DNA from 2 places in the Streptomyces sp. NPDC002623 genome. Region 1 is predicted to be linked to the other one. Evidence: riboswitches for the same ligand, from Rfam matches in the RefSeq annotation. Region 1 holds a riboswitch; the other holds the start of a gene.
The links. A riboswitch is a leader RNA that binds a small molecule or an ion and turns the genes downstream of it on or off. The one in region 1 is predicted to bind glycine.
Positions count from the first base shown of each region.

Region 2: it holds a riboswitch for glycine, as region 1 does, so the genes downstream of both, gcvT (glycine cleavage system aminomethyltransferase GcvT) here and gcvP (aminomethyl-transferring glycine dehydrogenase) in region 1, are expected to answer to the same signal.

Region 1 covers NZ_JBSFWB010000016.1:216,187-220,591, reverse strand. The annotation lists gene ACWD4O_RS28095 (DNA polymerase IV) at 63-1,424, shown strand; gene ACWD4O_RS28090 (nucleotidyltransferase domain-containing protein) at 1,525-1,986, shown strand; gene ACWD4O_RS28085 (PRC-barrel domain-containing protein) at 1,993-2,364, opposite strand; glycine riboswitch at 2,478-2,573, shown strand; gene gcvP (aminomethyl-transferring glycine dehydrogenase) at 2,758-4,405, shown strand, end outside.
Region 2 covers NZ_JBSFWB010000080.1:120-4,524, reverse strand. The annotation lists gene ACWD4O_RS47970 (enhanced serine sensitivity protein SseB C-terminal domain-containing protein) at 1-572, opposite strand, end outside; gene ACWD4O_RS47965 (enhanced serine sensitivity protein SseB) at 773-1,579, opposite strand; gene ACWD4O_RS47960 (AAA family ATPase) at 1,673-2,356, opposite strand; glycine riboswitch at 2,535-2,646, shown strand; glycine riboswitch at 2,647-2,762, shown strand; gene gcvT (glycine cleavage system aminomethyltransferase GcvT) at 2,800-3,918, shown strand; gene gcvH (glycine cleavage system protein GcvH) at 4,038-4,405, shown strand, end outside.

The DNA.
Region 1 (4,405 bases):
CTCGCGGGGCTCGGGGCGGCGGTACGACGCCGTTGTCAGTGGTGTGGTGCAGCATCGGACATGTGAGAAACGCGCCCACCATCCTGCATCTCGACATGGATGCCTTCTTCGCGCAGGCGGAGCAGGCGTCCAAGCCGAGTCTGCGCGGGAAAGCGGTGGTCGTGGGCGGTCTGGGGCCCCGTGGAGTGGTCGCGACCGCTTCCTACGAGGCGCGCGTCTTCGGGGTGCACTCGGCGATGCCCATGGCCCAGGCGCGCCGACTGGCCCCGAACGCCGCCTATCTCGTTCCGCGCTTCGCGTTCTACCGGTCGATCAGCGAGCAGGTCATGGCGTTGCTGGGAGCGCTTTCGCCGTTGGTGGAGCCGCTGAGCCTGGACGAGGCGTTCGTGGATCTGGAGGCCGGGGAAGCGGCCTGGGACAGTGAGTCGGCGGAGCTGGCCGGCGTCCGGCTGCGCACGGACATACGGGCTGTCACGGGTCTCACCGGCTCGGTGGGGCTGGCCTCCTGCAAGATGCTCGCGAAGATCGCCTCGGAGCAGGCGAAGCCCGACGGCCTGGCGCTGATCGAGCCGGGCACCGAGCGGGCGCTGCTCGGGCCCATGTCGGCGCGGATCCTGCCGGGGGTCGGCCCGGCGACGGGGGACCATCTGAGGCGGGCCGGGATCACCACGGTCGACGAGATCGCCGAGGCTGGTGAGGACGAGCTGGTTCGGCTGCTGGGCAAGGCCCACGGGCATGCCCTGTACGCGATGGCGCTGGCGCGTGACGACCGGCCCGTGGTGTCCGAGCGGGAGACCAAGTCGGTCTCGGTCGAGGACACGTACGACGTGGACATCCACGATCGGGTCCGGGTCGAGCTGGAGGTGCAGCGGCTCGCGGACCGGTGTGTGCGCAGGCTGCGGGGGGCCGGTCTGTCGGGGCGGACGATCGTGCTGAAGGTGCGGCGCTACGACTTTTCGACGCTCACCCGGTCCGAGACGCTGCGTGGGCCCACCGACGATCCGACGGTGATCCGGGAGGCGGCGGCCCGGTTGCTGGACTCCGTGGACACGACGGGCGGGGTGCGGCTCCTCGGGGTGGGCGTCAGCGGTCTGGCGGACTTCACGCAGGAGGACCTGTTCGCGCAGGCCGCGGAGGAGCGGTCGGAGGGGATCGAGGAGGAACTCGCGGACGAGCCCGTCCGTGAGGAGCCGGTGGGGGCCGAGCGTCAGTGGCGTCCTGGACACGATGTGCGGCATGCCGAGCTCGGGCACGGGTGGGTGCAGGGCAGTGGGCTGGGCCGGGTCACCGTGCGGTTCGAGACCCCGCAGTCGGAGCCGGGACGGGTGCGGACGTTCCGTACCGACGACCCGGGGCTGGAGCCTGCGGATCCGCTGCCGCTGGTGCGGCGAAGACCTGCGGTCGGCTCCGGGAACTCTCGCTGAGGTCGATCAGTTACACAGAGTGAAGCGGTTCGAAGTATGGGGTGGGTCGGAGCGGTGGCGGTGTCCGGAGAGGCGGCGCCGACGGCGGATGGGGAGCTGCATGAAACTGCACGGAGGTCGGTTCGCGGACCCGGCCGCGGTGTCGCCGGAGCGTGAGGCCGAGATGCGCCAGGTGGCGGATCGGGTCACCCGGTGGTGCGCGAACCGGAGCGACGTGGTCGGGTTGCTCCTCGTTGGGTCCTGCGCGCGTGGGGCCGCGCGTCCCGACTCGGACGTCGACCTCCTGCTGCTGTCGACGGCGCCGGATCGGTACGCCGCCGACGAGGCGTGGGGGCGTGAGCTGTCCCTGGGGGAGGTGATCCGGGTCCAGGAATGGGGGCCGGTCACCGAATGGCGGTATGCCACCGCTTCCGGCCTGGAGGTCGAGGTGGGCGTCGGCTCTCCCCGCTGGGCGCGGACCGATCCGGTCGACGCCGGAACGCGAAGAGTCGTCACGGATGGCGCCCGGCCGCTGTACGACCCTGCCGGGATACTCGGGGCGCTGATACGGGCCTGTGCCTGAGGCGGCTCAGCTCTCGTCCGTGCCGGCGAGCCGGCCGAAGTCGTGGTCGGGGAGCGGGGGAGGGGCGCCCACGTCCAGGCCGTAGTGGTGGTAGAGCTGGAGTTCCTGCTCCGGGGAGAGGTGCCGGCCCACGCCGAAGTCGGGGGCGTCCTTGATCAGGGCCCGTTCGAAGGGGATGTGCAGGGTGCCCTCGACCAGCTCGCTGGGCTCCAGGGGGACGAAGGCGTCGCGGGAGAACAGGCCGGTTCGTATGGCCGCCCACTCGGGCACGCCGGTCGCGTCGTCGAGGTAGACCTCGTCGACGGTGCCGATCTTGGTGCCGTTGCGGTCGAACGCCTTGCGGCCGATCAGGTGGCGCGGATCGATGTCGGTCTGCACGGGCCCTCCATTTGGTCGCAACTCATCCGTAAGCACTACAAAAGAGCACATCGGGACGGGCGGCCACTCGAAGGGGGTCGCGTTGACCTCGCTGGTAGTCTGACAACGGCTGCTGACCCCGTGCGGGAGAGTCCTCCGGACACCATCGGAGGCGCCGAAGGAGCAACTCCTCCCCGGAATCTCTCAGGCTCACGTACCGCACGGACGAGGTCACTCTGGAAAGCAGAGCGGGTGTCGACGGCGTCGACGGCTCCCGCTCTCACCGACGGTGAAAGCCGGTTGCCCTCGGGCGGCCGGTGAAGCTCTCAGGTCGAGATGACAGAGGGGGAGGTCGTCCGGGTACCCGCGCCGTGGTGACCCTCGAAGGTCGTGTCAGACCAGGAGGCCTCCGTAATGACAGCCCATCGCATTCCGCTCTCCGAGCTCGAGCAGGGAATTCCCTTCGAGCAGCGTCACATCGGGCCCGACCACGAGGCACGGGCCAAGATGCTCGCGCAGGTCGGCTACGGCTCGCTCGACGAGCTCACCGCCGCCGCGGTCCCGGCTGTGATCCAGAACGCCGACGCGCTGGACCTGCCGGGCGCGCGCACCGAGGCCGAGGTGCTGGCCGAGCTGCGTTCGCTGGCCGACCGCAACCAGGTCCTCGACTCGATGATCGGGCTCGGCTACTACGGGACGTTCACACCGCCCGTCATCCTGCGCAACGTCATGGAGAACCCGGCCTGGTACACGGCGTACACCCCGTACCAGCCGGAGATCTCCCAGGGCCGGCTCGAGGCGCTGCTGAACTTCCAGACCATGGTCGCCGACCTGACCGGGCTGCCGACCTCGGGTGCGTCGCTGCTCGACGAGGGCACGGCCGCCGCCGAGGCGATGGCGCTGTCCCGGCGCATGGGGAAGAACAAGAAGGGCCTCTTCCTCATCGACGCGGACGTGCTGCCGCAGACCATCGCCGTGATCGAGACCCGGGCCGAGCCGACGGGCGTGGAGGTCGTCGTCGCCGACCTGAGCGAGGGCATTCCGGCGGGGATCGCCGAGCGTGAGATCAACGGCGTGCTCGTGCAGTACCCCGGCGCCTCCGGTGCCGTACGCGATCTCGGGGCGATCGTCGAGCAGGCGCACGGGCTCGGCGCGCTCGTCACCGTTGCCGCGGATCTGCTCGCGCTGACGCTGCTGAAGTCGCCCGGTGAGCTGGGGGCGGACATCGCGGTCGGCACCACGCAGCGGTTCGGTGTGCCGATGGGGTTCGGCGGGCCGCACGCCGGCTATATGGCGGTCCACGAGAAGTTCGCGCGCAGCCTGCCCGGGCGGCTGGTGGGCGTGTCCGTGGACGCGGACGGGAACAAGGCCTACCGGCTGGCGCTGCAGACGCGTGAGCAGCACATCCGGCGGGAGAAGGCGACGAGCAACATCTGCACGGCGCAGGTGCTGCTGGCCGTGATGGCGGGGATGTACGCGGTCTACCACGGGCCCGACGGGCTGCGGGCGATCGCCCGACGTACGCACCGGTACGCGTCGGTCCTGGCTGCCGGGCTCGAGGCCGGCGGGGTCGAGGTCGTGCACGGGTCGTACTTCGACACGCTGACCGTGCGGGTGCCCGCGAAGGCCGCCGAGGTCGTCGCCGCTGCTCGGGAGCGCGGGGTGAACCTGCACCTCGTCGACGCCGACCAGGTGTCGATCTCCTGTGACGAGACCACCGCGCGGGCCCAGGTGGCCGTGGTCTGGGCGGCCTTCGGGGTGGAGGGCGACATCGAGTCGCTCGACGCGTCCACCGAGGAGGCGCTGCCCGCCGCGCTGCTGCGGTCCGACGAGATCCTGGCGCACCCGGTCTTCCACCAGCACCGCTCCGAGACCGCGATGCTGCGCTATCTGCGCAGGCTCGCCGACCGGGACTACGCGCTCGACCGGGGCATGATCCCGCTGGGCTCCTGCACCATGAAGCTCAACGCGACCACCGAGATGGAGCCGGTCACCTGGCCCGAGTTCGGGCAGTTGCACCCCTTCGCACCGGTCGAGCAGGTGCAGGGCTACCTCACGCTCA
Region 2 (4,405 bases), on a different contig from region 1:
TGCTGCATCATGGCCCGGACGGCGTCCACGGCCGACGGGGAGGAGTCGTACACGTCCAGCCCGATGGCCAGGTAGGGCGCGCCCAGCGCCGGCTGCACCCACGCCCGGCGCAGCGCGCGGACCGCGGGGGCGCGGTGGGCGTTCTGCGCGAGCAGAGCGTAGAACTGCGGGATCTCGATGGCGGGCTCGGACAGCCGCAGCGGGCCGGCGGGCTGGCGCTCCAACCCGGTGGCGATACGGCGCAGATCCAGCCAGGGGATGCCGACGCCGCCGCCGGGGCCGTGCGGGTTCAGCCAGAGGCCGTAGTGGTCGGGGTAGAGCGTGCGGGCCACGTCGACTCCGTCGACCACCTCGTACGAGCGGTTCCAGCCGCTGGCGCTGAGCTCCTGGGCGGAGGTCACGCAGGGCGCGTAACCGTGGCCGTCCACCTCCATGTTCCCGTACTGGGCGTCCGGGGAGCCGGCCTGGCCGTGCCACAACAGCATCCAGACCTGGCCTGAGGCGGGGGTCGCGAGCGCGCGCAGGAGGGCCTCGTAGGCGTCGTAGCGCCCGGGCGTGACCTGGCGCAGCATGTGCTCGACCGAGCCGGTCGCGGCAGTGCCAGCGCTCACTTTTTATCGCCCCTTCGAGAAGTTGCCCCGCGTTGGGGTCAAGCTTAAGCGCCCAAGAGCTCAGGGCTTGTGGTGCGTTGTCGGGTGTGGGCCGCGGGTGTTCGATCGCGTCCCGCGGCGGAGCCGCGCATCGGCACGGCCCCGCGCCCCGGTGGGCCGCCCTAGCGTGAGTAGAAGGGGCGGACCCGTTCCCTCATCCAGTCGGCCACCGGATCCTGGGCCACGTCCAGCAGGACCAGGTTGACCGGCCAGGGGGCCGCGGTCTTCGTGAGCGCCCTGCTCAGCGCCTCCAGCGGCACGGCGCGCAGGTCGCCCTCCCACGGGGACTCCTGGGGGAGCCCGAACAGTTCGACGCCGACGAACATCGCCGGGTCCGCCGTCTCGACGGCGGCCAGGCAGCGGCGGGCCGTGCGGATCGCGCCCGTGGCCTCGAACTCCGCGGAGGCCGCGGCCAGGAAGTCGATCGGGTCGTCCTGCCAGTCGGGCTCGTAGAGGCGGACCCGGCCGCCGCTCGCGGAACCGTCCAGCGGGCTGCGGCCCGCCCGGCACAGCTCGGCCACGGCCGGCGGCGGCAGCGGGATGCCGACCAGGCCCTCGGGGTTGACCATGATGCCCACCTGCGGGGGCAGCCCGCGGGCGAACTCCACGGCCGGCGCGATCGTGAACGACATGTGCGAGCCGACGACCTGGCGGAACTGCTCCTCGGAGCTGAAGACCGGCACGTACACCTGGCCGTCCAGCTCCAGTGTGGGCAGGTCGAGGGGGCCGCTGTGCGGGCCGCCGCCGCCGGGGAGCGGCACCCAGACGAAGCTGCGTCCGAGCACCTCCACGATCCGGGAGCCGCCTCCCGGCACGCCGAGGGAGGCGGAGAGCACCTCCTCCAGCTCGTTGCCGGGCCATCCGCCGTGCGGATGGGGGTGTGCCTGCGCGGGAAAGTCCGTCGGGAAGTCCGCCGGGGGGAAATCCATCTGCCTACCGCCTGCTAAGAACCGCTCAGTCTGCTGTGGCTGAAAGGCTAGGGCCTGTGCGGCGCATCACGCCACAGACGGCCGCCGGGCGCCTCAGCCCGTGAAGGCGATGCGCCTCAGTACGTCTGCGGCGGGACGGTCCAGCAGGACCGCCGAGCCGCAGCCTTCGGGGAGGCCGCCCTTCTCCACCGAGCGCAGGAGGCGGGCGGCGGCCCGGCGGTGCCGCAGGAACGCGTACCGCGAGACGCCTCGGCCGCGCTCGCGCTGCCCCTCCAGGGCCTGGTCCGCGCCGACGTCGAGGAGGATCAGATGGAGGGTGCCGCCACGGCGGCGGGCCTCGCGGGCCAGCCAGTCGCGGACCCAGGCCTGTGTGCCGCAGTCGTGCACGACGACGCCCTTGCCGCCGCGCAGGGCCCGGCGCAGCCCGGCGTAGTGGGCGAGGCGCACGAGCGGGCGGTAGAGCGCGTAGGGCAGGAAGCGGGGCGCGCGGGCGTCCCACCGGTCGCGGGTGTCCTGGGAGTCGATGCGGACGCCGGTGACCGCCCGTTTCATGAGCGTGGACTTGCCGCTGCCGGGCAGCCCGGTGACCACGACCAGGTCACGGGGGCCGAAGAGCAGACCGTGCGGGCTGCGGCCGCCCCGCTCGCGCAGGTCGCGGACGACGGGCGCGGGCTGCGGGCCGCACGCCTCCCGGGCCCGGGCTCCGGGCTGCGCGGGCAGCGCGAGCCCCGAAGCGGTCGCGAATGCGGTGGTCCTCGCCGTTGTCGTCCTGTTCACCGTGATCGTCCTCCCCTGGGGTCAGGTAAGTCCTCATCCCCATCGAGCGTAAAGAGAAGGTAATGCGTGGCGTCTCGCGTTTTCGTGCGCGTACCGACACAAGCCGGTTACAGATGCGGCCTGCCGCGACCGGGGCGGGCCGTGCGATGATGGCCGCGCCAACTGCATACCGGCCGTTTGAATCCGCGCGGGAGAGTCCCCAGCAGCAGGTCCGCCTGTCGTTTCGCTGGGGCGCCGAAGGAGCAAGTCCCTCCCTTGAATCTCTCAGGCCCCGTTACCGCGCGGGCGAGGCACATCTGAAAAGCGGGCCGCTGTTTTCCGGTGGCCCCACCCAAGGTGCAAGTCAGGACCACCGTTTCGCGGGGTCGTGACGAACCTCTCAGGTTCCGATGACAGATGGGGAGGAACGACCTCGCCGTCATGCCTTGGGAGACAACCGTCCGATGAGCAGCTCCGTACCCCGTCACACCGCGCTCGATGCGCTGCATCGTTCGCTCGGCGCGACGATGACCGACTTCGCAGGCTGGGACATGCCCCTGCGCTACGGCTCCGAACGCGACGAGCACAACGCCGTCCGCACGAAGGCCGGCCTCTTCGATCTCTCCCACATGGGCGAGATCACGGTGACCGGGCCGCAGGCGGCCGAGTTCCTGAATTACGCCCTCGTCGGCGACCTCGCGGCCGTGGGGGTGGGCCGGGCCCGCTACACCATGATCTGCGTCCAGGACGGCGGCATCCTCGACGACCTCATCGTGTACCGGCTGGCCGATGCCGAGTACATGATCGTCTCCAACGCTTCCAACGCCCAGAACGTGCTGAACGAACTGAGCAACCTCGCGGAGGAGTTCGAGGTCGAGGTCCGCGACGACCGGGACGCCTACGCGCTGATCGCCGTACAGGGACCCGAGTCGCCCGGCATCCTGAAGTCGCTCACCGACGCCGACCTCGACGGCCTGAAGTACTACGCGGGCCTGCCCGGCACGGTCGCCGGGGTCCCGGCCCTCATCGCCCGCACCGGGTACACCGGTGAGGACGGCTTCGAGCTGTTCGTGAAGCCGGAGCACGCGGTCGAGCTCTGGCAGGCGCTGACCAAGGCGGGCGAGGGCGTCGGCCTGGTCCCGTGCGGGCTGTCCTGCCGGGACACGCTGCGCCTGGAGGCGGGCATGCCGCTGTACGGGCACGAGCTGTCGCTCTCGCTGACCCCGTTCGACGCCGGGCTCGGCCGGGTGGTGAAGTTCGGCAAGGACGGCGACTTCGTGGGGCGTACGGCGCTGGAGGCAGCCGCCGAGCGCGCTGCTTCGCAGCCTCCCCGGGTCCTCGTCGGGCTGATCGCCGAGGGCCGCCGCGTCCCGCGCGCCGGGTACGCCGTCGTCGTCGGCGGCGAGCCGGTCGGCGAGGTCACCTCCGGCGCCCCCTCCCCCACCCTCGGCAAGCCGATCGCGATGGCCTACGTCGACGCGGCCCACGCGACGCCGGGAACCCCGGGCGTCGGCGTGGACATCCGGGGCGCCCATGAGCCGTACGAGGTCGTGGCGCTGCCGTTCTACAAGCGCCAGAAGTAAACACTGGGCGCGGTACCCGGTCACCGGGGCGTGACCCTGCGCACATTCCCGCTGGTCACGCACGGCCTCAGCAGTCCCCCATTCATCAGCACTCCCTCGCGTACAGGAGAATTCAGGCCATGAGCAACCCCCAGCAGCTGCGCTACAGCAAGGAGCACGAGTGGCTGTCGGGCGCCGAGAACGGCGTCTCGACGGTCGGCATCACGGAGCACGCGGCCAACGCGCTCGGCGACGTGGTGTTCGTCCAGCTCCCGACGGTCGGTGACACGGTGACCGCAGGCGAGACCTGCGGCGAGCTGGAGTCGACCAAGTCGGTCAGCGAGCTGTACGCGCCGGTGACCGGTGAGATCACCGAGATCAACCAGGACGTCGTCGACGACCCGGCGCTGGTGAACTCCGCCCCCTTCGAGGGCGGATGGCTGTTCAAGGTACGCGTCACGGACGAGCCGGACGACCTGCTCACCGCCGACGAGTACGTCGCCTACAC